4 regions of the Paenibacillus sp. BR1-192 genome follow, and region 4 is predicted to be linked to each of the others. Evidence: predicted binding sites of a transcription regulator. Region 4 holds the regulator's gene; each other region holds the start of a gene.
The links. Region 4 encodes Rex, which represses fermentation and respiration genes when NADH is low (regulators of the CRP and FNR family bind a similar motif). Its sites were predicted from a motif close to TTGTGAAATATTTCACAA; they were not measured.
Positions count from the first base shown of each region.

Region 1: a site for Rex is predicted at 3,351-3,368, ahead of P0X86_RS10960 (nitrate/nitrite transporter). Genes of this name have one in related genera too.
Region 2: a site for Rex is predicted at 5,046-5,063, ahead of P0X86_RS30780 (formate/nitrite transporter family protein). Genes of this name have one in related genera too.
Region 3: a site for Rex is predicted at 1,633-1,650, ahead of pflB (formate C-acetyltransferase). Genes of this name have one in related genera too.

Region 1 covers NZ_CP120718.1:2,490,170-2,497,574, reverse strand. The annotation lists gene P0X86_RS10975 (glycoside hydrolase family 38 N-terminal domain-containing protein) at 1-9, shown strand, start outside; gene P0X86_RS10970 (DUF6953 family protein) at 642-878, opposite strand; gene P0X86_RS10965 (YwiC-like family protein) at 1,001-1,726, opposite strand; gene P0X86_RS10960 (nitrate/nitrite transporter) at 1,779-3,293, opposite strand; gene P0X86_RS10955 (response regulator transcription factor) at 3,448-4,095, opposite strand; gene P0X86_RS10950 (sensor histidine kinase) at 4,092-5,171, opposite strand; gene P0X86_RS10945 (GAF domain-containing protein) at 5,168-5,632, opposite strand; gene narI (respiratory nitrate reductase subunit gamma) at 5,685-6,377, opposite strand; gene narJ (nitrate reductase molybdenum cofactor assembly chaperone) at 6,364-6,942, opposite strand; gene narH (nitrate reductase subunit beta) at 6,935-7,405, opposite strand, start outside.
Region 2 covers NZ_CP120718.1:6,693,022-6,700,426, forward strand. The annotation lists gene P0X86_RS30770 (molybdopterin-containing oxidoreductase family protein) at 1-1,263, opposite strand, end outside; cyclic di-AMP (ydaO/yuaA leader) riboswitch at 1,749-1,944, shown strand; gene P0X86_RS30775 (APC family permease) at 2,111-3,937, shown strand; gene P0X86_RS30780 (formate/nitrite transporter family protein) at 4,078-4,938, opposite strand; gene P0X86_RS30785 (MFS transporter) at 5,401-6,648, opposite strand; gene P0X86_RS30790 (TetR/AcrR family transcriptional regulator) at 6,760-7,353, opposite strand.
Region 3 covers NZ_CP120718.1:2,582,477-2,589,881, forward strand. The annotation lists gene adhE (bifunctional acetaldehyde-CoA/alcohol dehydrogenase) at 1-1,406, shown strand, start outside; gene pflB (formate C-acetyltransferase) at 1,726-3,972, shown strand; gene pflA (pyruvate formate-lyase-activating protein) at 4,016-4,741, shown strand; gene P0X86_RS11365 (ABC transporter substrate-binding protein) at 4,965-6,323, shown strand; gene P0X86_RS11370 (carbohydrate ABC transporter permease) at 6,416-7,300, shown strand; gene P0X86_RS11375 (carbohydrate ABC transporter permease) at 7,300-7,405, shown strand, end outside.
Region 4 covers NZ_CP120718.1:2,743,270-2,750,674, reverse strand. The annotation lists gene P0X86_RS12255 (cell wall elongation regulator TseB-like domain-containing protein) at 260-778, opposite strand; gene P0X86_RS12250 (amidohydrolase) at 810-2,111, opposite strand; gene P0X86_RS12245 (redox-sensing transcriptional repressor Rex) at 2,086-2,751, opposite strand; gene dinG (ATP-dependent DNA helicase DinG) at 2,816-5,692, opposite strand; gene P0X86_RS12235 (hypothetical protein) at 5,862-6,491, opposite strand; gene panD (aspartate 1-decarboxylase) at 6,602-6,985, opposite strand; gene panC (pantoate--beta-alanine ligase) at 6,978-7,405, opposite strand, start outside.

The DNA of each region.
Region 1 (7,405 bases), 250 kb from region 4:
ATCCATTGATTCATGATGAGAACAGCTGCCCCATAAATAAGTAGGGTTGTTCACTTGACGAACGGTTCGTCAGATTAAAAAATGTGTCAAATGAAGTAATGACGGTGCTCAGGATATTATCCTTGCACCGCCATTTCTTGCTTTTCGGTTCGTGGCCGCCTTGAGCAGATTATCGGCAAGTGAAAGCCATCCCGGCATCTTGTGCTTGACAACCGCTTTACCACAGACGAACGTATAGCGGTTGGCATTGGCTTCGATCTTGGTACCGTCGACAAAATAGTGTTCCAACCGTTTCTTTCGTAAATGATAGGTAACACTTTCATTTTACCAAGAGACGGTTTTTTTCGTATGCTAATTAAAGTGAGGGATCTGCACAACGTACCGGAGAGGACGAAACGATTCCGGACAAGCGAGAGCGGTCGCCTTTGTCCCCGAATTTCATCCTTGCTTAGAACCGTTCCAAGAAATTTGGGGGCAACAGCGATGGGAGGAACGATTCGTACTCGGAGCGCCTCCTAACAGAAAAAGAGAGCATCCCGCCAGATCTAAGATCTTATGGGGCACCCTCGTTCTCATTAATATAAGGATGTGGCCTGCCGATCCGGCCTCTCCTGTCTTTTGATTATTCGGTTATAGCGGGATTACGTCCATGCCCACATGAATCCGTCGCGATCCCAGGCAATCCGGCCGCCATGCAGTTTGCGGAAGGCCTTCTTCACGTCCTTGGACAGCGAAGCATTTCCATTCTCGTTCACGAAGACAAATTCTTCCCCGAAGTTCTCGCGTACATAACGGATGGCTTCCGTCTGATACAAATTGCCCGTAAACCGGATTTCCTCCACCATCCATTCGGCCACCTGCTGTGCTGTATATGCCATATTTGCATTCTTCCCTTCTGTTTCCATTCCCTTATTATAACAGAATGGACGACAGAGTCGATTCGCATGGAAGCCGACCGAAGGCAGCTGTGCAATTTCGCCGTCGCGATAGCGAAAGCAGGTTACATCAAGATCCATGACAGCAATAAAAACTGGATGGAACCCGCAATCTCGATCATGCCGACCTTCATCGGTTTCATTATTTTTCCGGCATACCGCAGTGTCTTCACAAACGGAAACAAGAACGGCAGGCACATCCACGGATGCCCGAGGAATATCGGCAGAATCAGCATCACCGAATGATACATGATGGCATATGCCGTCCAGCGCCTGTTTTTCCGCTCCCGAAATACGGATTTGACAAAGAATACGGTTCCCGTGAAATATAGGAAATTCAGAGAAACAACGGCGGCTAGCAGCTGATCGAAACCTCCTCCTCCCAGCATGTATGCAGCGGCGCCTCCGGTACAGAACAGCAGGATCGCACAAATATCGTTCAGCAGCGCACGCTCCGCTTTGCGGAGGACATGCCAGACATTAACCATGATCAGCACGAGGAGGACCGGCGCAAACCAGAGCATCGACGGCTTGAGAACAAGTACCGGAACCAGAAACACGGCGGCAACAAGAGCATAAACGGTCCCCCAGGATATCCAGGTTTTGCGTTTGGCCGGGGTCTTTAAGGATTGCAGAAACGGATAGGACGCCATATATAAAAACAACCACGCCAAAAACAGCGGAAGGTGCAGAAGGGCCGGCTTGGCAGCCACCATCCCGATGAAATAAGGTACAGAGACCATGGCCCAGCCTCCATGCTCCCGAGGAATCACAATCCTCGTCTTTTTCATGCCTCTCTCCCTCTCCATCCATCAGCTCGCACCGACAACGATTCATCTCTAGTCAGCCGCTCGAAGCATTGCCGGACGAATGGTATGTAATATCGCTAAAGGTACCCACATAATGAATGATGTCGCCGGATTCGTCCCTTACGGCATTAATGGTCAACAGTTCCAAATATTCCTCCCCGTTTTTCCTGCGGTTCCAAATCTCCCCCTGCCAGCTTCCGCGTTCCATAATCTCAGACCACATCGCGCGATAAAACGCCGGCGATTGCCTCCCGGACTTCAGCACGCTCGGATTTTTGCCGAGCACTTCCTCCTCCGAGTATCCCGTTAACTTCGTGAATGCCGGATTGACGGCACTGATCCTTCCGCCTGGATCCGTTACCAGAATCCCTTGGCCGGTGGAGTTAAACACCTCGGATTGCACGGCAAGTTTGTCCTGGTAGTACATCCATACCACAACGACGAAGCTCGCAAGCGCAACCTGCGACAAAGCCATGAAGCCGATGGAATACTGCCCCGTAACCGAATGGATAAAGGAAAGCATCAGCGGCGGAAAGAAACCGCCAAGACCGCCCATCATGGACACGATGCCATTCACGATGCCGGCCTGCTTGTTGAAATAAAGGGGCACGAGTTTGAAAATGACCCCGTTCCCGAGACCCGCACCAACGGCTATGGTTAAGCAGCCGGCCGTATACAAGCCGATGGACGGGGAGAATGCCAACAGGATAGCCGCAGCCGTCAGCCCCAGGAATACGCCCATTAATAAGAACAGCGGTTTAAATCGATCTGCAAGCCAGCCGCCGACGGGACGCAAAAAAGTCGCGATCATGATGAACCCGGCCGTCCGCATCCCGGCATCCACCTTGGCCAGCTCAAAATGAGAAACCAGGAAGTTCGGCAAGTACACCGTAAAGGCTACGAACGAACCAAAGGTAATGAAATAAAAAAGCGAGAAAAACCACAGTTTTTCATTCTTATATACACCCTTGATCTGTTCCATGACCGGTGTTTTCACCTTGATTTCTTTGCGGTCGCCTAAAAAAACATTGAATAATGCAAATATCAGCAGCAGGATCAAATACAGCTGGACGGTTTTTGACCATCCGATCCCCGTTGCGATGACCGGTGCGGCAAACGTCGTAATGGCTGTACCGATGTTGCCCATCCCGTAGATCCCATTGACCAGTCCCAGCTTCTCTTTTGCATAGTATTTCGGCAATGAGGTCACGCCCACCGAGAACACGGCCCCACCGATCCCAAGGAACAAGCCGCCGATGACCAGATGCGTAAAGGATGAAGCCGAGCTGATAAAATAGACCGGAAACAGCAGCAGGATGAAGCTGGATATAAAAACAATTCGTGCTCCGACCACGTTGGCGTAATAGCCGAGCGGTATCCGCAGAACCGAGCCCAGGACCACCGGAATGGCCGTCAGAATGGCGATCCGGTCTGCCGGAATGGCGATATCTTCTCTTATGAACGGCAGGAGCGCGGAGATGATGACCCATACCATAAAACCAAGCACCAGATTCATTGTTTGCAGCGGAAGCTGCAGCTTTTTGATCATTCCCATCACCTTTTCCAAAGCGTAATGAATGGCATATTGATCCCCAGCTCCTATTGTACGTGCACCTATTCACAATGCGAATAGGGAAGTTCCCTGAATCTCTCCGGGGAACTTCCCTATTCCTTACCGCAATCACCCTGCTTATGCGCCATAATTAAAAATCCAGCAGTTTTTTCTTCAGCGCATATTCCACTAACTCCGGGCGGCTCTTCAATTTCAGCTTTTCCATGATTTTGGCCTTGTGCGCTTCCACCGTTTTGACCGATACAAATAGTTTTTCCGCGATTTCCTTGTTGCCATAGCCCTTCGCGATCAGCGGCAGGATTTCAATCTCCCGTTGGGACAGACTGTTGAACGGATCCTGCTCCGCGCTCTCGCTGTCTTTCTTGATAAATTCCCGGACCAGGGACGTGGCCATCTGGGGGTGGATGTAGGTTCCTCCCTTATGGACCATGCGGATGGCCGAAATCAATTCATCATCCGGCGCATTTTTGAGCACGTAACCCGAAGCCCCGTTCTTCAAAACATGGAACAGGTAATCGTCATCGTCATACATGGTCAGGATCAAAATTTTCGTTTCCGGAAATTCGCTGCTGATCTTGCCTGTGGCAATCAATCCGCTCTCGCCGGGAGGCATGCTTAAATCCATCAACAGCACCTGCGGCCGGTGCTTGGCCACCATGGCGTATGCCTCGATGCCGTCTGCCGCCGTCGCGACGACCTCCATATCCTCTTGGTAATTCAGAATCATGGAAAATCCGCTGCGGACCACGGCATGATCATCCGCGATCACAATTTTCATGTTCCCCTCACCTCCGCCTTGCCGCTGCTCGTAAGCGGGATCTTCAGCTGAACCGTCGTCCCCTCGCCGGGAGCGGAAACCAAAGTAAACTGGCCACCGACGAGCTCAGCGCGTTCGCGCATTCCGTACAGCCCGAGTCCGGTTCCCTTGGCTTCGTCAATGATCATGTTAAATCCGGCGCCATCGTCCCGGACGGTTAACTGAAGGCAGCCGTTCTCCTCGCATAATCGGACATGAACCTCGTCCGTTCCCGAATATTTCAAGGCATTTAACACCGCTTCCTGGCAAACCCGGTACACCACCGTTTCAATCTCGCTGCCATAGCGGGCCGCCGCCAATTCGGCAGAGAATTCAACCAGCATGCCGTAATTCTTCCCGATCCATTTGAAATGGGAGCGGAAGGCAGCCTCCAGCCCCAAATCATCGAGGGAAGCGGGCCGGAGCTCGACCGACAAATGCCGGATATCATCCAGCAGCCTCGTTAAAGACGCCTCGGTCTCGTGCAGCTTCTTGAGCACATCCTCGCCCACATTCATATATTTAACGACGCGCAGGTCGACCAGCGAGCTTAAGAGCTCCTGAGCCACGCTATCGTGCAGCTCGCGCGAGATCCGCTTGCGCTCGTCCTCCTGTGCCTTGATGACGTATTTCAGCATATTCGTCCGCTGCAGCATTTCCTGCGTTTTCTGCTGCTTCGTCAGATCGAGGAGCATCATCACCCGGATGCCGCGGGCTTCATCGATGGTATGGTAACTGGCCGCATAAGGAACAATTCCTTCGGACCGCGTCTTCAGATAGACTTGGAACGACGAGAATTCTCCATCCGGATAATCCAGATAGCATTTGGAGCAGGAGATGAGATCCTGTTCGTCGGTGTACCCTTCGCAGGTCTGGCAGAAGGACCCGTCCTGTCCGGAGTGCATCCTCTCGATCACCTCAATGTCAAGGATATTCTCCGCAGCCGGATTCATCGCGACCACGCTGCCGTCCTCGTCCATAAAAAAAATGGCTTCCATGCTGTTCTGATACATGTTTCTCAGCAATTCGCTCAGATGCTCATCCGTCATTTGAATCACGGCCGTGATACCTCCTTGGCATAAAAAGCGCCAAATTCCGTTCCTATACCTTCCTGAAAAGACGCAAAGGCCTTGTGATCCAGCATGTTCTCCTTACGATATCCCACAAGCAAAACCCCCATGACGCGCGTGCCTTCCCACAGCGGTATGGCACCGAGGCTCTTCAGCTGCTCTGCAACGATAATCGGATAATTATACAAGTCCCTTGATTCAATATCCGCATTCACATTCGGGATCAGCATCGGTTTCCCGGTCTTAAACACCATGCCGGCGATGCCCTTGCCGGAATGCAGCACGATGCGCTTGTACCTCTCGTTGATGTTTCCCGAGGCATACTGCCAGGTCAATACAAATCGGTCTTCAGCCGGCTGCACCAATGCCATGGACACGAAATCGAAATGAAACCGGGTCCGAAGCTTATCCATTTCACGTTGGTAATCATAGATCGGCTGATTCTTCATCCCCATTACTCCTCTGACGTAGAAAAGAAGGCTAAAGAAGCCTTCTCTCGTCCTACGACTCAAATTTGCGGTGCTTTCTATACAGGATATATCTTCTGCCCACATAATTCAACGGAACACTCCACACATGGACCAGACGGGTAAACGGCCACAAACCGAAAATACCAAATCCCGAAAGAATGTGAATTTTGAACGACAGCGGCACATCCTCCATCAGCGAAGCCTCCGGTCGGAACATAAACAGTCCGCGGAACCAGACCGAGACCGTTTCCCGATAATTGAATTCCGGCTGCACCGCGTTTGTGACCAGCGTGCTGTACATCCCCATGAAGACGATAAACAGCAGGAGGACATTGACCACCATATCGGAAGCGGTGCTGAGTTTTCGGACATTTCGGATGGCAAACCGTCTGGCGGTCAACAAGATCATGCCCCCCAGCGTTAAAAAGCCGAACGCGCTTCCGATATACACCGCGCCGATATGGTACATATGGTCGCTGACGCCGAACGACTCCATCCAGGATTGGGGGATGGCCAGGCCGGCCACGTGTCCCCCGATAACCGGAATGATGCCAAGATGGAACATGAGGCTGCCCAGCTTGAGATGTTTTTTCTCGATAAACTCGCTGGATTTTGCCGTCCAGTTAAACTGGTCCGTACGATAACGGTAAATATGACCGACGATAAATACAACGATGCATACATAGGGGAAAATGACCCACAAAAATTGATCAATCATGTTCATGAGCGGCAGCCTCCTGACTGAGACACGCCTTGAACGTGCCGCGAAGCCCTTGAACGAGATAAGCATACGGGCTGTTATACTTCTCCAAGGCTTTCAGCAGATGATAGGTGCCGTCTTCCATGACGGCCATCATCAAATTCAGGCTCTCCGCGGCTTCCTTCTCGCGGCCCTGCCAGGGCGCCGCGTACAAAAACTCGCACATCAGCGGAAGATAATCCGACAATTCCGAGCCTTCGATGCCAAGGCCAAACATCTCATACGTCTCCTTAAGCCTGGCGAGCATCTGCCCGCGTTCCCGGCCGTCCTCGAATTTGTAATAGGTCATATACAATGTGGATTTCGCCTGAAAGTCGAAGGTCTGGACATACAGCTCTTCAATCTCCTCCATGCTGTATTCATGCATGATCGTCCAATACGTTCTGACGGATTCATAGGCCGGATCGGCGGAGTCAAGCAGCTCCTCCATGACGGACGGATGGAAATCCAGCTTTTCCGGATACGTGAGCTGCTGAGCAAAAAAACCGAAAACATGTTTACAATCATGCAGCTTTCCGAGATTAATCACGCCAGATCCCTCCATAGAAATTTTCTTCGTACAGCTCCTTGCCGGTTTTGCCCTGCAGACCTTCCGGACCGCAGCCGCCGCAGCTCGCGCCGAATCCTTCAGAGCCCTGGGAACGGTAGACATCCATATGGCTTTCTTTATGGGAAGTCGGAACAACGAACCGGTCATCGTATTTCGCGATGGCAAGAAGCCGGTACATCTGCTTCATTTGATGGGCAGTCAGGCCGACCCGTGCCAGACGAGTCTCATCAAACTCGGCCCCCGACGATTGTGCGCGCATATAAGAACGCATCATCGCCATTCTTTGCAGGGCTTCCTTCACCGTGACCGTGTCGCCTGCCGTGAGCAGATTCGCGAGGTACTGGATCGGCGTGCGCATCTCCTCGATCGCCGGGAAAATCATGTCCGGATTCTCGATGGAATCCCTGCCTTCAAAATAGTTCATGATCGGGCTGAGCGGCGG
Region 2 (7,405 bases), 3.3 Mb from region 4:
ATACTTGGCCGTGTCCGTCATAAACAGGTCATGCACAACCGTAAACAGATCTTCCCGTGCAAACCCTTCCCTGACCCGCTCGGTATCGGGAGCCACAACCAGCGGATTGCTGCAATAAACGAAGAGCGACTTAATCGGCTGTTCGGTCATGGCAAGCGCTTCGCCGATCCGGTTCATGTTAATGGTGCGCGCTTCGGGATTCGGCCGGAGATCGGGACGCTCAAGCGCGTCGCTATCCATGCTGTTGTAACCGCCGTTCGACTTCGCGGCCCCTCCGCCCCATTGTCCGGTCAAAGCGGGAAGCGCGGCAATGCTGCGCACCGTCAAGCCGCCGTTGTCGTGATGCTGAAGACCGTTGCCGATATGGATGTAGGAGGTATCGGCCCGGCCGTAGAGCTCGGCCAATTTCTCGATATCCTCGATCGAGATGCCGGTAATGGAAGAAACGTGCTCCGGCGTGTATTCTTTGACGTGCTCGCGCAAGGCTTCATGACCAATCGTATACTTGCGGAGGAATTCCTCATTTACCATGCCGTCACGGAACATGATGTGCATGAGGCCGACGGCCAGCGCCGCATCCGTGCCTGGATACAGCGGAATGAACCAGTCCGCCCATTGCCCCGTCTGGTTCTTGTGGACATCGATCACAACGACCTTAGCACCGGCTTTGCGCGCTTTCTCTGCAATCACCATCTGGTGCATATTGGTGCTGACGATGCTGCCGCCCCAGACGAGGATGACGTCGGCTCGTACGGTGTCCTCCGGAACGGTTCCCCCATTAAACCCCATCACGGATTTCCAGCCCTCATTGCCCGCGGAATTGCAGATCGACTGCTTCAGGCGGCTGGCACCCAGCCTGTTGAAGAATCTGCGGTCCATGCCGTCGACGCTCAATATCCCCATATTACCGTAGAAGCTGTAGGGCAGGATGCTCTCGGAGCCGTATTCCTCGATCAAGCCCTTATAGCGTCCGGCTATCTCCTGAATGGCTTCGTCCCAGCTGATCCGCTCGAAGGCGCCCTCTCCCTTGGGACCTACTCTTCGCAGCGGATAGAGCACGCGTTCCGGATGGTACACCCGGTGTGCCATATTACGGACTTTATTGCAGATGGCTCCCTGCGTAATCGGATGCTCCGGGTTACCGGTCACCTTGACGATTTTTCCGTTCTCTTTATGCAGCAGCAGGCCGCATGTATCGGGACAATCCAACGGACATACCGCCGGAAATACGCCGTTTTCCTGATGAATCATCGCTTGAGTCATTTCGTGCTTCCCCCTTTTGCTCGGCTGCATCATATCCCTTTATCTTAAAAGAAAATCGGGGTTCCAGTAAAGTCATACATTTTTTTCTAATCAGGTGATTCACTTTTCTTCCCCCCGGGTATATTCCTATCAAGAGCAAAGAAGAGGAACCCAGACCCTTTCTCTTCCTTGCCGAATCATGGACCACTCCCAAAAAAATTCGCCATGCCAGTGTCTCCTCCCCCGAGACCGGCATGGCGAATTTGTTTATATGGCATCCTCCCAGTGACCGATGTTCCCCGCGAATAACCTTCCATATTATAGAAACTCGTGATTTTCGCAGAAAACATGCAAAATAAAAAGCCTGTCAAAGCCACGTCTTTATGTAAGCGCTTATCTGTCATTTTTTATAAATAATTCTGTTCGAATGATCGTTGGAGGATGTTTTACAAACGATTGGAGCAGGCGTAATATACTATTCAGCTTCGAAAACATTCTTCATATTCACATGACATTCGCTTAATTTCCTTGATGGAAAGCGGGGGAACCAACCGTATGGAGGGATACCTATAGGATCCTTCAACCATACTAAGGGGTGAATCCTGATTCCATCGCGTACGTACGCCGCGATGGAATCAGGTAGGGCGACTCTCACCGCCCGAATCCGACAGCTAACCTCGTCAGCGTTGATCGGGAGGGTTGTGAACTTGTGATCAAACACAGGGTTCTAACCTGTGTTTTTTGTTTGCCAAAAATCAGCATAGGAAGGGTGACCGTTCCTATGTCCAGCATATAAAAAACACCGATAGAAGTCCGTTCAGGGAGCTTCTACCATGAACTTAATCTTAAGCGGCGGTGAAAAACAACCATGTTATCCTCAATCAAGCGCTTCCTCATCGGAAGACCGCTTAAATCGACGGAATTAGGCGAACAAAAGCTGAATAAAACCAAGGCGCTGGCCATCCTGTCATCCGATGCGCTATCGTCCGTGGCCTATGGCCCGGAACAAATCCTCATTGTGTTGATGACCGTCGGGGCAGCTGCCTATTGGTATTCCATACCGATTGCCGTCGGCGTCCTGGTCTTGTTGCTGGCACTTATCCTGTCGTACAGACAAATTATTTTCTCCTATCCGCACGGCGGCGGCGCATATGTCGTGTCCAAACGGAATTTGGGCATGTACCCGGGGCTGGTTGCCGGCGGTTCCTTGCTCGTGGACTATATCCTGACGGTTGCGGTCAGCGTGTCGGCCGGGACGGATGCGATCACGTCGGCTTTTCCGGAATTGCATGCCTATAATCTGCCGATTTCCATCGTGTTCGTTCTATGCTTGACCGTATTGAATTTAAGAGGGGTTACGGAGTCGGCCTCCATACTGGCTTATCCGGTTTACCTGTTCGTGCTTGCGTTATTCATCCTGATCGGGGTAGGGATATTCAACATTGCCACAGGCCATGCGTCTCCGGAGCTTCATACGCCGATCGGCACGCCCGTAGCCGGGCTGAGCTTGTTTCTGCTCCTGCGCGCATTTGCCTCGGGCAGCTCCGCCCTGACCGGCGTGGAGGCGATTTCCAATGCCATTCCGAATTTCAAAGACCCGGCCCCGAATAACGCGGCCAAAACTCTGGTGGCGATGGGATCGCTGCTGGCCCTGTTATTTTCGGGCATCGTTTTCCTGGCTTATTACTATGGGGTCAGTCCCAGCGAACAAGTCACAGTCGTTTCCCAAATTGCCGAGCATACCTTCGGGCGAAATGCGCTTTATTACTTCATACAAGGGACAACGGCCTTAATTCTGATCCTTGCCGCCAACACGGCGTATTCCGCTTTTCCCCTGCTTGCCGTCAATCTGGCGAAGGATAAGTTCATTCCTAGAATGTTCACCGTCCGCGGCGACCGTCTGGGATACTCGAACGGAATCATTATTCTTGGATTTTTCTCCATTCTGCTGCTGCTGGCTTTTGAAGGCAAAACCGAGCATCTGATTCCGCTCTATGCCGTCGGCGTGTTTATCCCGTTTACCCTCTCCCAGACGGGGATGATGGTGAAATGGATTCGCGAAAAGCCCGAAGGCTGGATCGTCAAGCTGATCATTAACACCACCGGCGCATGCATCAGCTTTATCGTGACCATGATCTTCTTCTTTACGAAATTCGCCCAGGTGTGGACCGTGCTGATATTCCTGCCGCTGATCATCTGGATTTTCACCCGGATCCGCAAGCATTACGAGGCGGTAGCGGACCAGCTCCGGATTACGACCTGCGAGCCGGTTAAGCCGATTGAGGGGAATGTCATCATCCTGCCTGTGGCAGGAATCACGCATGTGGTGGAGAACTCGCTGAATTACGCCAAATCGCTGGGAGCGGGCCAAATCATCGCGGTGTACGTGCCGTTCGAGCGGGAGGAGGAAGTCGCCTTCCAGGAAAAATGGAAAAAGTGGCAGCCGGACATCCGGCTGGTAACGCTGCACTCGCCTTATCGGAGCATCATTCAGCAGCTGACGAAATTCATCGATACCGTGCAGCGCAAGGCGAGCGAATCCGACTATCAGGTTACCGTCGTCATTCCGCAGTTCATCCCCAAGAAGGGCTGGCATAATTTCCTGCACAATCAATCCAGCCTGCTCATCCGGGCACATCTCCTGTATCGGAGAGACGTGATCATCACGACGGTTCCCTACCATTTAAAAAAATAGCGGGCTTGTTCCCTGCTTGATTCATTACTGGGAACAGCCTCGCGTATCACGACAAAAAGCTGCGTTCAACCATCCTTGATGAAAGGCAGCGGTTGATCGCAGCTTTTTCTTTAAGCCAGACGCTCGCCAGGCTTCCGGCATTAGGAAACATTCTGCGCCGAATGAACCTGTTGGGGAGCGCCGGCCGATGGCACAGGCGTCTGCTCGCCGCGCGGAGCGGCTGCGGCCTGTTTCTCCTGCTTTAAATAAACGGTTCCGTATGTCGCTCCCACAAATAACGCGCCGCCAACGAAATTGCCCAGCCATACCGGAATGAAGTTCATCAGATACTCGCCCCAGCTGTAATAGCCTTCAAAAATCGCGGCCGGGATGAGAAACATGTTGGCCACCACGTGCTGAAACCCGATGGCGACAAACGCCATGGTCGGAAACCAGATCCCGAGAATTTTGCCGCTCATCTGATCCGATCCGTAGGACAGCCATACGGCGAGGGCTACGAGCCAGTTGCACCCGATGCCCGACAGGAAGGCTTGCAGGAAGCTGTCGTCCAGCTTATGCCCGGCCATATCCACCAGTTTCTCCAGGTAAACGCCGCTGCCTGTCAGACCGGTCACATGGCCGAAGAAGTAAGCGACGAATAACGCTCCCAACATATTGCTGACCGTGACAAGCGCTAAATTCCGCATCATCTCCTTCGTGGAAATTCTCCTCTTGAATCTGGCCAAGGACACGGCCATCATGTTGCCCGTCAGCAGCTCCCCGCCTGCAAGCAGGACAAGAATCAGGCCGACGGGGAATACCGCCGCGCCTATAAAACCGGCAATCCCTCCCCATTCCGGAGACGCTCCGGCAATCACGCGTATGTCAAGCAAAAAGCCGAGCGCAATAAATGCCCCCGCAAGGAATCCTAATATCATCACGTTTATGGCGGAGTTATGCGCTTTTTTCACCCCGTTCTCCAAGGTAATCTCCGCAATGCGCTCAGGTTTATGGTAAGCCATGGTCACTCCCTCATTTCTTCCGCATCCGCTTTGTCTACCTATCCGAATGCAGCTCATGATATTCGTGTTATCGTTACCAACATTGTAACGCAGCTTCTTTGGCAAGAACGTGAATTATATCACGATCGTGTCCGTCAGGGACGGACAGATGCAGATGTGATGTTCCGTATGCCTTGATCTGCTGACCACGCTGCAGCGAATAACATGGATCGGATTCGGTGTGGCCATTTAAGCGATATATGGATATAGGCACAGCACCCTGTCCATGGGTGGAGCTTCGGATCAGCTTTAGCGGGGTGACTGCCTTTCACTTCCTTCGAGGAATCGCATATGCCGAAAAAGCGGTGCCCGGGTTTCTCCCCGGCACCGCTCTTTTGGATTGTCTTTATCAGTACGAAGCCCGTTCGTGTTGGATACCATTCTGCCAGATTCGGTTTAAATGTATAGATTTTCACTCACCCGCTAGGCTTTGGCCGCAGTCTCTACCCTGACAGGCGCCTCCGTTTCCTGCACCGGCACCTTGGCGATCGGCAGCTTCATGCTGATGAATGACGACAGCAGGAAGAGCGCGCCTGCCGTAAAATACACTACGACAATGGAGGTTACCGACATATACCAGCCCGTCAGCCCGGAGCCGATGAGCAGCATGCCGGTAAATATCGGCGTCATCACGCCGTTCAGCCGGCCAATGAATTTCTCTTCCACCTGCTGCATCATCACCGCCATCAGGACCGTCTGGGCCATGGCCATCAGCACCCCGGTGACGAAGCGCATCGAGCCGGTCAGGATCGGCCACTGGGACAGCACCTCGACAAAGGTCGAGAGTCCAAGGAAGGCCAGCCCCGCGAACAGCAAGTAGGAACCTTTCACTTTGCCTGCAATCACCGCTGCGATCACACCGCCGATCAACATGCCCAAGCCCTCAAGCGCGGTGAACCACTGGACGCTGGACATCTCCAGCTGAAGACGCTCGGTGATGACGAAGATGTCGAGCGGCTGTACGAGTCCGCTGCCCAGCGCCAATAAAACGTAGACCACCAGCAGCACCTTCAACAGCCGGCTGGAACCGATGTAGGCGAAGCCTGCCTTCATGTCCTTCACGAACGAACCGGCTGATTCCGAGTCCTTGGAAGGTTCGTCCACGGTGGAAGGCAGAAAGGCCAACACGATCGCCGAAGCGCCGAACAGAATCAGCAAGCTGATTAAAGAGGCCTGCAATCCAAATGCTTGATAAATCGTCGTGCCTACCATAGGTCCCAAAATGATAAACAGCGACATCGAGGTCTGGGATAACGCCGTGGCCGCGGGCACATGCTCATCCGGCAAACACCGCTTGATGATCTTCATGGACGATGGCTGCGAGAATTGCGATACGACGGCCGAGACCAGCGTCACCGCAAACACGGCCTGCCAATATCCCGCATACACAACAAACAAAATAAGCAGAATGGATATGAAGCTTAAAATATCCCCCCATATCATCGTTCGCTTGGGACGCCAACGGTCAGCCAGTACGCCGCCAACCATGGAAATCACGAAGATCGGCGCGTATTCAATCACGGTCAGCAGCGATACGGCGACCGGGTCATGGTTGCTCTGCTCCATAATAAAGAACAACAGCGCCATATTGCGGATCCAGATCCCGATATTTTGCATAAAATCAGATACCATCAACAGCACGAACGCGCGGTTGCCAAACAAATGCTTCATACTCCATCCCCCTGTTAAAACCGACTATTCGGTTTATTTATATTTGCGAAAACGCCCTTTCCTGTTAGCTAAGAAAAGCGTTTTCGATAAATCCTCCTACCGCACCGTACGCTATGAACTTTCACCCGATAACACACCGTTCAAAAAGTACATCACGCTCTTGCGGTACAGCTGCCTTAATTCCTCCTGGGACCGTTCGAAGTACGAAACCGACAACCCGTCCAGCAGCGATCCGAAAATAACGGCTATTTCGTCGATATCCTCTGCCGCTATGCGTCCCTCGTCCGCTCCCTCTGCCAGAATTTCGCGGTAGAGCATACGCGGACCTTGCAGAATCGCCAGCATTTCGCCCACAATCGTCTTATTTTCCGGCTGGTTGATATAGAATTCCTCCGCGATTTTGGTGAGCGGATTCTGGAAGTCGTCAACCATGTGATCGGCGATCCCGTACAGCTTCTCCTCAAAGCTGGCGTAACCGGCCTTTTTGTCGTCCCAGGCTTCCATCCATTCCCGATTCTGCTTTGTCAGCAGCTTGACGAACAAATCTTCCTTGCTCTCGAAGTGATAATAGATGCTTCCCTTGCTGGCCCCCGTATACTTGACCAGTTCATCCATTGACGTTGCCGCATATCCGCGCTGGATGAACAGCTCCTTGGCTTTATCCAGAATCAAATCCCGCTTTCGCTGCGCTTTTTCTGATGACATCGGTGTTAGCACTCCTTGCGTTGGATTCAACAGTCCGCATCAACCAGCGGAA
Region 3 (7,405 bases), 160 kb from region 4:
GCATCCTGGTCAACCAGCCTTCCTCGCAAGGCGGCATCGGGGATATCTACAACACGAACCTGCCATCGCTGACGCTCGGCTGCGGTTCGTATGGCCGGAATTCCACGTCGTCGAACGTGACGGCCGTCAATCTCATCAACGTGAAAAGGGTGAACCGCAGAACCGTGAATATGCAGTGGTTTAAAGTGCCGGACAAAATTTACTTTGAAAAAGGCTCGACGCAGTATCTCGCCAAAATGCCTGACATCACCCGCGTCGCGATCGTAACCGACCCCATGATGGTGAAGCTGGGATATGTGGAGCGGGTAGAGCATTACCTGCGTCAGCGCAGACTGCCGGTAGCCATCGAGGTGTTCTCGGAAGTCGAGCCGGATCCATCGACAACGACCGTAGAACGGGGTACGGAGATGCTGGAACGGTTTCAGCCGGACTGCATCATCGCCCTCGGCGGCGGATCGCCTATGGATGCCGCAAAAGCGATGTGGCTGTTCTATGAATATCCGGATACGGATTTCAACAACCTGAAGCAAAAATTCATGGATATCCGAAAACGGGTCTATAAATATCCGAAGCTGGGACGAAAGGCGAAATTCGTAGCCATTCCGACAACGTCGGGAACGGGCTCGGAAGTAACTTCGTTTGCCGTCATCACGGACAAAGTGCAGGGAAATACCAAATACCCGCTGGCAGACTATGAGCTGACGCCGGACGTGGCGATCATCGATCCGGAATTCGTGTACACCTTGCCTAAAACGGCGGTGGCCGATACCGGCATGGACGTCCTGACGCATGCGATTGAAGCCTACGTATCGGTGATGGCCAGCGATTACACGGATGGGCTTGCCATCAAAGCCATACAGCTGGTGTTCCAGTATCTTGAGCAATCGGCGCTGACCGGCGACAAACTCGCCCGCGAGAAAATGCATAATGCTTCGACGCTTGCAGGCATGGCCTTTGCGAACGCGTTCCTGGGCATCAACCATAGTCTGGCGCATAAATGGGGCGGACAGTACCATACGGCGCACGGACGGACCAATGCCATACTGATGCCGCACGTCATTCGCTACAATGCCAAGAAGCCGACGAAATTCGCGGCATGGCCGAAGTACACCCACTTCGTGGCCGATGAAAGATATGCCGAGATCGCACGGATTCTTGGACTGCCGGCAAGAACGACGGAGGAGGGCGTAAACAGCCTGATCGCCGCCATCCGCGAGCTGAACAGCAAGCTCGGCATCGAGGAATCGTTCCAGCAGCTGGGCATCGATCCACAGGACTTCGAGAGAAACGTCGAGCATTTGGCGGACCGGGCTTTCGAAGATCAGTGCACGACCAGCAATCCGAAGCTGCCGCTGGTGACGGAGCTGGCAGAAGTATACCGCAACGCCTTCTATGGACGTTTCTAAACAGGAAAGGGACAGAAGGATGATACTAAATTCCATTATAAATGGTGGTAGAAGCCAGGGGAGCCCGGAATCAGAGTGATAAAAATCACGGATAACCACAACTTTGTGATTTTTATCACAGATGCTGCGGATCAACAGGACTACAATAAAGGTGTAGCAGAAAGCTGAATCTCAGATCTTTGATATAGAAGCTTGAAGGCACTTGGCGGGGCAGAGATGCCATTGATCGTGAAAATAATCACATTTAAGATCTGAGATAGATCAATGTGTGTCCCCGCCAGTCCCTGCAGGCTGCAGCATAATCTAGGAGGGATTCAATATGTCGGTGATTGAAAAAGAAGTTGGCTGGAAAGGTTTTAAATCAGGTAAATGGACCAAGCGCGTTGACGTTAATGATTTTATTGCAGAGAATATTACCCCTTATTATGGCTCTGATGATTTCTTGGCGGGACCTACGGACAACACCAAGGCACTGTGGGATATTGTATCGGATTTAACCAAGAAGGAGCGGGATAACGGCGGGGTTTTGGACGTGGATGTCCATACGCCTTCCACCATCACCTCCCACCGGCCCGGCTACTTGGATAAGGATAAAGAACAGATCGTCGGCGTGCAGACCGACGAGCCGTTCAAACGCTCGATTCAGCCTTTCGGGGGCATCCGGATGATGATTGATGCGTGTAACGCATACGGCTTCGAAATGCCGCAGGCGGTTGTGGATATCTTCAACGGCATCCGCAAAACGCATAACCAGGGCGTATTCGATGCCTATACTCCGGAGATGAGAGCAGCGCGCAAAGCCGGGATTATTACGGGTCTTCCCGATGCATACGGCCGCGGCCGCATCATCGGCGACTACCGCAGAGTATCGTTATACGGCGTGGACGCGCTGATCCAGGACAAACTGAGAGAACTCGGCGAGCTTGAAGTGGACGCCATGGACGAGCCGGTGATCCGTCTGCGTGAAGAGCTGTCCGAACAAATGCGCGCCCTCAAGGAACTGAAAGAAATGGCCGGCATGCACGGCTTTGACATTTCCAAACCTGCGAATACGGCGAAGGAAGCATTCCAATGGCTGTATTTCGGTTATTTGGCCGCGATCAAGGAGCAAAACGGCGCTGCCATGTCGCTTGGCCGGGTATCTTCTTTCCTCGATATTTATATCCAGCGGGATTTGGCTGAAGGCATCCTGACGGAAGAGAAAGCCCAGGAGCTGGTGGACCATTTTGTCATGAAGCTGCGGATCGTGAAGTTCCTGCGTACGCCGGATTACAACGAGCTGTTCAGCGGCGATCCGACGTGGGTGACCGAATCCATCGGCGGCATGTCGTTGAACGGTGAAACGAGAGTAACCAAGAACAGCTTCCGTTTCCTGCACACCTTGTACAATCTGGGACCTGCGCCGGAACCGAACTTGACGGTGCTGTGGTCGGAGAAGCTTCCGGAGGCCTTCAAAAAATACTGTTCGAAGGTATCGATCGAAACGAGCTCGATCCAATATGAGAATGACGATCTCATGCGTCCGATCTATGGGGACGATTACGGCATCGCCTGCTGCGTATCCGCCATGCGCATCGGGAAGCAGATGCAGTTCTTCGGAGCCAGAGCGAACCTGGCCAAAGCGCTGCTGTATGCAATCAACGGCGGGAAGGATGAGAAATCCGGCGCCCAGGTCGGACCGGAATATCCGGCGATCACCGCTGAGGTTCTGAGTTATGACGAGGTCATGAAGCGCTTCAAGCCGATGATGGAATGGCTCGCGAAGCTCTACATGAATACCCTCAACGTGATTCACTACATGCATGACAAATACAGCTACGAGCGGATTGAAATGGCGCTTCACGACCGCGATATCCTGCGGACGATGGCATGCGGCATAGCGGGCCTGTCCGTAGCAGCGGATTCGCTGAGCGCGATTAAATATGCGAAGGTGAAGCCGGTACGCAATGAGCAAGGGATTGCGGTGGATTTTGAAATCGAAGGCGATTTCCCGTGCTACGGCAACAACGACGACCGCGTGGACGGCATCGCCGTTGAACTGGTCGAGGCCTTCATGAGCATGATCCGCAAGCACAAAGCCTACCGCGATGCCATGCCGACCCAATCGGTGCTCACGATTACGTCGAACGTGGTATACGGCAAGAAGACAGGAACCACGCCGGATGGACGCAAAGCAGGCGAGCCGTTTGCGCCGGGCGCAAACCCGATGCACGGACGCGATAAGAAGGGAGCCCTCGCTTCGCTGACTTCCGTGGCCAAGCTGCCTTATGAGGATAGTCTGGACGGCATCTCGAATACGTTCTCGATCGTGCCGAAAGCCCTGGGCAAAGAAAGCGACATTCGGGTAAACAATCTGGTTGCCATGCTGGACGGCTACTTTGGCAGCAAGGCCCATCATTTGAACGTGAACGTGTTTGACCGTGAGCAGCTGATCGATGCGATGGAGCATCCGGAGAATTATCCGCAGTTAACCATCCGGGTATCCGGCTATGCGGTCAACTTCGTCAAACTGACGCGCGAACAGCAGCTCGATGTCATTAACCGTACCTTCCACGGATCGATGTAAGGATGGAAGACAACCATAGCGGATACAGAAAGGATGACGCGCCATGCTAAAAGGTCATGTACACTCCATAGAAACGTTCGGAACGGTGGACGGTCCGGGTATCCGCTTTGTGCTCTTCATGCAGGGCTGCCTCCTGAAGTGTCAATACTGCCACAACCCGGATACCTGGGGACTTCATGAAGGACATGAAATGACGGTGGATGACGTCCTCCGAGAGATTGAGCCTTATCTGAGCTACTACCGGTCATCGGGTGGAGGACTCACCGTTTCGGGCGGTGAGCCGACGCTGCAGTATCCTTTTGTCACGGAGCTGTTCAAGGAAGTGAAGCGCCGCTGGAATTTGCATACGACCCTGGACAGCAACGGGTATAACGAGCCGGATAAAATATCGGAATTGCTGGAGCATACCGACTTGGTCCTCCTTGATCTGAAGCATATCAACGACGAGAAGCACATCAAGCTGACAGGCAAGTCCAATGAAAGGACGCTGAAGACCGCCCGCTGGCTGTCCGACCATGGTCGGAACATGTGGATCCGGCACGTCTACGTGCCGGGCATCCATGACAGCGAGGACGATTTGGTGGCGCTCGGTCAATTCATCCGCACGCTGCGCGGCGTGGAGAAGTTCGAGATCCTGCCATACCATCAGATGGGCGTGTACAAATGGAAGGAGCTCGGTATGGCCTATCCGTTGGAGGGCGTACCTTCACCGTCCGAGGAAGATGTCGCACGCGCCTACCGGTTGATTGGCGAAATTTCCGAGAAATAGCCGTCGGTTCTGAACTCATTTTAGTTGTATAATATTAAACACAATATGTTATCATTAATAACAATAACCTTTCCTCTTAATGGAAGGGTTATTGTTTTTTGTAGAGGATATTATCCCTTGGATAGAAAAATATCGACCTATCGTAAAGTGGAATCGCTTTCTATAATGAAGATGTAAGGAAAGCGCCTATCAATATACAAACACTTCGGGAGGGTCAAAGACAATGAAGAAAAAGGGTCTGGCATTATTCATGTCGCTTTTGTTCGTCTCATCCACGCTTTTGTCTGCATGCGGCGGCGGTGACAAGGCGGCAGAAAAGCCGTCAGGCGGCTCGGAAGGAACGGTGAGCAATGAGCCGTTTGAAATCACCATTCGCCATACGCAAGTAGGCGAATCCAAGAAGTTCCGTCTCGCATTGCTGAACGATGTGGTCAGCAAAACCGAAGAAGCGGTGCCCGGGCTTAAAATCAAGCTGGACGCTGTAGACTCTGAAGTGAATCGTAAAGAGAAGCTGAGAGGCGAGATGGCTGCCGGCAAGCCGCCGGAAGTATTCGACGTATTCGGAAGCCCCGATGCAGGCGTATATTCCAAAGAAGGCTTGATGCTCGATTTGACCCCAATCTTGGATGAGCTCGGCATAAAGGACAAATTTACGACACTGGACCCGTTCACGCATGACGGCAAGATCTATGGTTTGCCGATCGGCGGTTCCATCGAAGGTATTTTCTATAACAAGGATTACTTCGCCCAGAAAGGTCTGAGCGTACCGAAAACGTTGGCGGAACTTGAGCAGATCGCCGAAGCCATCAAGGCCGACCGCAAAATTCCGTTCGCGCAATCTTCCAAGGATGCATGGATTCCGCTCATGACCACGAATAACCTGTGGAGTTATTATGCAGGAGCGGAGGTGACTTACGGCTTCAAGACCGGGGAAACCAAATGGACCGATCCGAAAGTCGTGGAAGGCGTGAAGAAACATCAGGAATGGGTGGAGAAAGGGTACTTCAAAAAAGGCGAGCTCGGCTTTGAATACGCGGACATGAGAAATCAAATCATCACCGGGGAAGCCGTCATGATGATGGACGGATCGTGGGCGAACTCCGTATTTAGAGATCCGGCGCAAGCGGGCGACATGGTCGGCAAGATCGGCTATTTCAATTTGCCTCCGGTGAATGAAGGCGACCCTGTCATCGTCATGCAGGACGCTAACAACGGATATGGCTTCTCGGCGGCGGTAGCAGAGGATCCTCGCAAGCTTCAAGCGGTTAAAGAATTCATCAAAAATATGTGGACGGATGAAATGCAGCTGCGCGGGCTCAAGGAAGACGGAGTACTGCCGGCGATGAAGATGGATCTGGAAACGATGAATTCCACGTCGGATGATCCGCTGATGCAGGACATTTTCAAAGGCGTCAGCGAAATCAACAAATCCTTCCCTGCCTTCGATGCGCTTGTCCAAGCCGACGTAAACACGGCGCTGAGCATGGGAATCCAGCAGGTGATCGGCGGCGAGCTCGATGCCGAGAAGATGCTGGAGAATGTTCAAGCAGCACAGGAAGCGGCTAATGCTTCAGAGGAATAACTAAAATTCCAGACGAAAGGGCACCACCCGCTAAAGGCATATGGGGGTGCCCTTTCGCCTAAACAACATCAGACATCAATACGGAGGTTACCATGAACAGAGCGCTGAGAAATCCTCTGATTTACATCGTTTTTGTGCTGCCGGCATTCTTGCTGTTTCTGGCTTTTTTCATATATCCCATCTTCACTGCGTTTGACAACAGCTTTACGAGCTGGAACGGCATCTCCAAAGACGTGAAGTACATCGGGCTCGATAACTATGTGACCGCCCTGAATGACGATGCCTTCTGGAAGGCGGTCCGAAACAATGTCTATTTCATACTTTTTTCCTGCTTGATCCAGGTTCCGATCATCGTGGTTTTCTCCCTGCTTATCGCCAACGTCAAGCGTTTGAAGGGGCTGTATAAAACAGCGGTTTTCGCACCTTCCATCATGTCGACGGCTGTCATCGGCATTTTGTGGGGATTCATCTACAATCCGGACTTTGGCCTGATGAATGAGATGTTGGGATTGGTTGGCATCGAGCCGATCTACTGGCTGTCGGATCGCAAATGGGCCATGATCGCCATCTTGATTACGAACGCTTGGCAATGGACCGGCTTTTACATTGTGATGGTCCTTGCCGCAATTCTGTCCATTCCCAAGGAGCTTGACGAAGCTGCGGCGATTGACGGAGCGACAGGCGTCCAAAGGGCTACCAAAATCACGCTTCCACTAATAATGCCTATTATCTCCGTTGTGATCATGCTTTCGATTGCGGGAGCCATGAAAGCCGCGGACATTATCCTGGTTATGACCAAGGGCGGGCCGGCCGGCTCCACCGACGTTATGGCAACATATATGATTCGATACGCGATTACGAGTTTCAAGCATGGCTTCGGCAATTCGATCGCCGTGTTGATTTTCCTCTTCACGATTATCGTAACGGTGCTCTACCAGGTGCTGATCGCCAGACGCAACGAAAGGATTGAATACTGATGAGGGCACTAAAGAAACTGATTCCGCACATTTTCCTGATGGCTTATTTGCTCGTCATCCTGTATCCGTTCCTGTTCGTCCTGTTCTCATCCGTGAAGGTGGATA
Region 4 (7,405 bases):
GAAGTTCCTCCTTCAATTTTCGATATGAAATTTTGTATAGCAATTGCAGCACAATAATACATATAACAACGATATATGGTGAGGCATGTAATTGATCTGCTCAATTCGTACAAGTACGAGTATATCACATCTTATATACTTTTTCATGCTTGTCTGTGAAAATATTTAGAACAGTTTTACCAATTTATTTCTGTATACGCTTACATATTTATGTGCCAAAGAGGCATCCCTATGAGGGGACGCCTTTTCATTTGTTTTCTTATTGATTAGGAAGAATAATATCATTTCCGATGGCGTTTCCGTCTTGAAAACGATAGAATCTGTAGCCGCGCTGACCGTTGTTTTCATATTGCAGCTGCCAGGCATACTCGCCTTCATACATTCCCGGCAGCAATCGCTTGATGACCGCACCCGGCATTTCGTTACGGATCTGGTCCCGCATCACGGCCTCTGACATGCCCGTATTCAATAACACGGACTGAACGGCATCTGTCCCTTCAACAGGAACGTTATCGTCCGTAAACTTCACCCAGACCATGCGGTCTTGATTGTCTTTATCTTTCCCGCTGACCACCCAATAGTTATTGTCCTCGCCCCATACCGATTTATAGGTCTTGTCGGACGAGACCAATTGGCCATGCTGTTTCGCTGCAAGGATCGCCATTCTTTCTTCATTCCACGTATCTTTCATAACATAGGAATAATAGAGCTGTAGGCCAAGCAATAATAGCAGGACGCCGGACACACTCAGCAATATCCACTTCGTTTTTTTCTTCAAATCCGTCTTCCTCGCTCCCCTTGATTATTCCCTAGAGGGTTGTAAGACGCTCAAATGCACGCTGCGCTTCCCGGCGGATGCGTTCCTCGTCGAGAGTAAGGCTCGCGCCATTCTTCACCACCTGCTTGCCGTCAACCCATACATGCTCTACATCCTTCGCGCTGGCAGAGTAGATCGCGTGAGAAATATAGTCGGTCCGTGGAAGGAAATGCGCCTGATCCGTATTCAATGCGATCATATCGGCTTTCATCCCAACCGCGAGCATACCGATATCCTCAAGGAAAGCGGACTTGGCTCCGTATACCGTGCCCATTCGGAGCGCATCGGAGGCCGGAATGGCCGTCGGATCCCCGCTTACTCCTTTATGGATCAGGGCAGCCAGCCGCATCTCTTCGAACATATCCAGGTTATTGTTGCTAGCAGGTCCGTCGGTACCGAGCGACACCGTTACGCCGGCTTTCAGCAGCGCAGGTACGCGGGCGACTCCGCTGGCAAGCTTCAAATTGCTTCCGGGATTATGCGATACGGCTACTTGATGCTTGGCCAAGACTTCGATTTCCTCATCGGTCAGATGAACGGCATGCGCAAGGAGCGTAGGACGGGAGAACATGCCCAGCTTCTCCAAATGGGCAACGGGGCGAAGCCCGTAGTCCTTAACATTCTGAGCCACTTCCGTTTCCGTTTCGGACATATGGGTATGCAAAGGCAGGTTCAAGTCATGGGATGCTTGAACGAATTTTTCGATGAAATCCGGCGGGCAGGTATAAGGCGCGTGCGGCGAGATCATCGTCGTAATTCTGCCGCCAGCCTTGCCATGCCAATCCTTCGCGAATGCCACCGCCTCATCCAGCTTCTGCTGCTGTACCTCGGGCGGGCATAAACCGATTACGCCGCGCGTCAGGACGCCGCGCATTCCCGAGTCCTGGACAACCTTCGCGACCTGATCCATATGGTCATACATATCCACAAACGTCGTGGTTCCGCCTTTGATCATCTCCAGCACGGAGAGCGATGTGCCCCAATATACGTCGTCTGACGTGAATTTGGCTTCCATCGGCCACATTTTTTCCTGAAGCCATACCTGCAGCGCCAGATCGTCCCCATAGCCGCGAAGAAGCGACATGGCGGCATGTCCATGCGTGTTCACCAATCCGGGCAGGAAGAACAGATGGGTTCCGTCGATAATCTCTGTTCCCTCTTCCACGACGGGCTCCTCCTCGCCCAGGTACGTGATCCGGTCGTTCTCAACCACCAGGTATCCGCGAAGCACGGATTGGCCTTCCTCCAGTACTGCAAACGTTCCGTTCTTAACCATCCACTTCGTTGTTGTCATGTGCTGCATCCTCCTTGCCGTTATCCAAATAATAGGCCAAACTTTGCAAATCCGTTGTAAAATCAGCCGTATGAATCCGGATATGGGCTGGGGCTTTCAGGATGGTTGGCGCAAAGTTCAGAATCGCCTCGATCCCTGAGGCGATAAGCTGATTCGCGACGTTCTGCGCTTCGAAATCCGGAACGGTAATAATCCCGATTCGAATGCCGTGCTCATGAACCGTCTTCTCCAGCTCTTCCATCGGCTGTACGACCAAATTGTTAATTTTCATACCAACTTTGGGAGAATACGAATCGAAAATCGCCACAATCTTCATATTATCCTTCAGGAATGCATTGTAATTCGATAATGCATGTCCAAGATTACCGGCCCCGACCAGTGCGACATTGATCTTCTGGTCCAGCTTCAGAATCTGGCGAATCTTCTCGATCAGATAAGAAACATCATATCCGATCCCTTTCCGTCCAAAATCACCGAAATACGCCAGGTCCTTACGAATTTGAGCAGGATTGAGGTCCAGCTTCTGTCCCAGCTCCTGGGAGGAAACCGTGGAAACCTCCCTCTTCTGAAGCTCATTCAAATAGCGCAAGTATACAGGTAATCTGCGGACCACGGCTTCCGAAATTTTTTCCGATTTCATGCATGCTCCCCCTAATAATAGGTTAATAACTACATCTTTTTTGTTGATCGTGCTTGGTTTCACTTTATTCCGCTTGGTTTCCCGCGCTTGCCTCTTCCTGCAGCCATTCCGAAATTCGGGGAACGATCCCCTCTGTCGGCATATGCTCCATTTTCGGCCCCGGCAAGGAATATAAGAAATACTTCCCGTAATAGGATTCAATGACCCGGGTATCGTACACGATCACGATCCCTTTATCTTGTGCTGTTCGCACCAGACGCCCAAACCCCTGTTTGAAACGAATGACCGCTTGCGGAACCGAAAGCTTCATGAAGGGATTCTTCTTCTGCTGCTGCAGCAGTTCGCTCTTGGCCTCGACCAAGGGATGATTCGGCGGCTGGAACGGCAGCCGGACGATGGCAAGACAAGTCAGCGCCTCGCCCGGGATGTCTACCCCTTCCCAGAAGGAGCTGGTGCCCAGCAGCACGGAAGCGCTGCTGTCCTGAAATCTTCGGATTAACTTGGTACGGCTGGTTCCGTCCATACCTTGTCCCAATACCGTGATGTCGCTTGATGCCAGCGCTTCTTTCAACGGCTCGTGCACCTGGCGCAGCATCCGGTAGGAAGTGAACAGGACGAGCATGCGGCCATGCGTAGCGACGGCCGTATCGGCCAAAGACTTCACGAGCGTATTCACAAAGAGTGCATCCCCGACCGATCCCTTCACGCTCGGAAAATCGCGCGGCACGACAAGAAGGGCTTGTTCCCTGTAATTAAACGGGGACGGGAGCTGAACCGTGTTCAGGTTCCCCGCTTCAGCCGCTTCCTGAAGACCCAGGTTTTCGATCATGAACTGAAACGATTTGTCCACCGACAAGGTCGCCGATGTCAGAATCACGCTTTGTTTCTTGTCAAAAAACAATTCCTTCAGATGAGCGCTCACGTCGACGGGCACGGCATACAACTGCAGCGATTTGCTGCGGAAATTGCCGTTCGCCTCCATCCAGTATACCGTGCCCTCATCGTTCAGGGCCATGAAGGAGCGCAGGTCTTCGCGATGCGAGGCCAGGTCCTTAAATAGGCCCGATAGGTCGGTTAACAGGCTGTCCGCGCTGTAGTCATCCAAATCTTCCTTCATTTCGGCGATCAGCTTATCGCCCTTGCGCACGACATCGCCCAGCGTCAGATGAATTTGATGCTCCAGTTCGGCCATCGAATCCCAATCCTTCGGCTTCTTAAGCGGGGACAGGCGGAGCGAGAATTGGCCGGCATCTCCCGGAGAAGCGTCTCCGCGTTCCGGAAGCAGTCCGAACAATTGATCGCTGAGCCGATCCCAGTTCTCTTTTGCAGTAATGAGGTCCGGATACAAACGGTCGATGACGGAAGACCATTCGACTGCCTTCTCGTGCGGCGAAGCTTGCAGCAGCTGGCGCAGAGCCGGGAGCTGCCCGCTTCGGCTGTCTTTGTACATGCGGGTCAAGGTATGGACCACCGAAAAATACTTCATCTGCAAGCCAAGGTGCTTGCCGGCGACATCCTCAAGATGATGCGCTTCGTCGATGACGAGGCGCTCATAGCTTGGCAGCAGCTGATGATTCGCCTTCACGTCGGTGAACAGCTTCGAATGGTTCGTAATGACGACATCCGCGATGCCTGCTTCATGCTTGGCCCTGTGATAGTAGCATTTGCGGAACCAAGGACAGGCGCGTCCGAGGCAAGAATCCGAATCGCTGGAGATGGTCTCCCAGAAATCCCCTCCGCGTCCGCCAAGGTTTAGCTCTTCATCATCCCCGTTCTCCGTCTGGGTCAGCCAGACCAGCATCTGGGCCGCCGTGATTACGTCTTCCTTCGGGGAATGAAAATCTCTTCTATTTATTTTATGTTCAAATTTTCTCAAACACAAATAATGTCCCCTGCCCTTGAAAATGGCCGCCTTAAAAGGAAAAGGAACAACCTGGGTGAGCAGGGGAATATCCCGGTCACGCAGCTGTTCTTGAAGGTTGATCGTATGCGTGCTCACCATAACCTTCTGTTCCTGCTTCACGCTTTGATAGATCGACGGCAGCAAATATCCAAGGGATTTGCCGGTTCCCGTGCCCGCTTCGATCAATAGATGTTTATTGTCATCCAGCGCCTGCATCACTTCCTGGAACATCATGTCCTGGGCATCCCTGCTCTCGTAATGAGGCAGCGTTTCCTTCAGGCGTTCACGAACATCGTTCATGTATTGCTCGAAGCTTACATCGGCCAAGGGGTTGGGCTCCGTCTCATCCCTGACAGGTGCTATATCGTTCCAATCATCCACCGCCAAGGCAAACTGGCGGTAGTACGTATGGGTGTCTCCCACTTGTACGGCTCGGTGCTCCCTGTCGGAACGAATGCCGTCAAAGAACCAGGCCAAATCGCTGTCCTCGTCGGCAAACAGGTCGCTTAAACGCTGAATGGTGAGCAGCGGAAGCTCGTCGATCTCCTCCAAACATTTCAGCAGCGCATAGGCTGTGGCAAGCGCATCGCTGTCCGCCTGGTGCGGACGGTCATGCTCCAGGCCGAAATGAGAGGACACCATCCCGAGCTGGTAGGACGGGAGCGAGGGAAAGCATATTTTTAAGAAGTGCATCGTATCTAGAATACGGCCGCTGAACGGTAAATAGCCGCAGCGATCGAGCGCGTTTTGCAAAAAGTTAAAATCAAAAGCGACGTTATGTCCAACCAATACGACATCGTCGAGCATGGGCACAAGCTCCATCATCATTTCTTCCAATGACGGAGCATCCGCTACATCACTGTCGGAAATGCCGGTCAAACCGGTAATAAAAGGAGGGATCGGAATCCCGGGATTGACATAGGTGCCGTATACGCGGGATATGCTTCGATCCTCTTCGATGATGGCCAGTCCAACCTGAATGATTTCATCTGCAGACTGGTTGCCCGTGGTTTCAAAATCCAATACGGCAAATTTCATTTCGATAAAATCCCTTTCCTCCAGACTAATTAACAGCATACCAGAAGTTGCGGGTTTTGAACATTCCGGGTAAAAAATCCCCTGGCTTTCTGTACCGCTCCCGTACGCAAAAAGCGATGCCAAAGTCTCAAGGTGAGCTCTGGCATCGCTTCTTGTTGTGGCTTGATTTCTACAGCAAAGAGATCAATTGGCTGCCGTACTGGAGCTCACCGCGATTCTGCTTGCAGACCTCCAGGTTGATCATGGGGTCGGGAAGCGTCGGATCGCTATGAATTGCCAGCGCAAAATGTTCCTCGGCCTTTGCTTGCTGTCCATTCAACACCTCGATGCATCCAAGCGCATTGTAGATCATCGCCCGAAGCTTTCTGTTGTCAGCCAGGGGCAGGATGGAGATCAGTACGTCGGATGCTTGGGCGGTTTGCCCCAAATACAGATGGGACATGGCAATGTACAACTTGATCAGAAGGCTGTCCGGAAATACCGCAGCGGCTGCCTCAAACTGCTGTATGGCCGGCTGGAACATCAACAGCTTGTAGTAACCTTGACCGCGAACGAACGCATCCAGCTGCAATTCAGGCGCTTCGGTCGGCGGAAAAACCGGAGGTGACGCTGCACTCTCGCGGAAGATGGCCATTTTTTCTTCAAAATGCAGCCACTCCTCGATAATGCCCTCGCTCATGCTTTTGAGCATGTTCCAGTTTTGTACCAGCGCCTGTTTTTGGGGACCTTGAGCAGAAGGGTAATGCTTCACAATTTCATCTAACATGTTGTTCATTTCGGCGAATACATGTTGAAACATAGCTGCATCCCACCCTTAGCGGAAAAATGAGATCAGTGCGTCGACCTGAACTCATTTTCTGTAGAAGACGGTCTTTTCATCCCTTTAGGGTCCCGACACATTTTGGTTCTTCAGAGAATGGCGGCGTGAACTTCGCGATACTCCGTCGTAACCGGCTTATTCGATTCGTCGACGATCACGACCGTCGGGGTGTGATGGTCGTATTCCTCTTTGGACATCATGGCATAAGAAATGATAATGACGTTGTCGCCGGGCTGTACGAGCCGTGCGGCTGCCCCATTCAAGCAGATGACGCCGCTGCCGCGCTCGCCTTTGATTACGTACGTTTCCAGACGGGCGCCGTTGTTATTGTTCACGATTTGAACTTTTTCATTCTCCAGAAGGTCTGCAGCCTCCATTAGATCCTCATCAATGGTAATGCTGCCCACATAGTTCAGATTGGCTTCCGTCACCGTTGCGCGGTGGATTTTGGATTTCATCATCGTTCTAAACATGGGATCCCCCTACTTTTGGTTGAAGTAATGCATTGTCAATGAGACGGGTGCGGCCAAAACGCACGGCCAGCGCCATGATGACGGGTCTGTCTTCATCCACAATGCGGTATGAATCTTCCACGGGCGCAAGCTCCGGGAAGGTGAGCAATTCCGCGTAATCGATATCAGCGAGCGGAGAACGGCATATATAATCCCGAAGATGAGCGCGGATCTCTCCTGCCGTCGTCGCTTGTCCCTGCCGGATTGCCTCCTGAGCCGTCCGCAGCGAGCCCGACAGCACAAGAGCCTGTTCCCGCTCTTCCGGCTTCAGATACACGTTCCGCGAGCTTAGGGCAAGGCCGTCGGATTCGCGAATGATCGGACATGGCACGATGGTCACATCCATATTCAAATCCCGTACCATTTGTTCTATGACGGCCA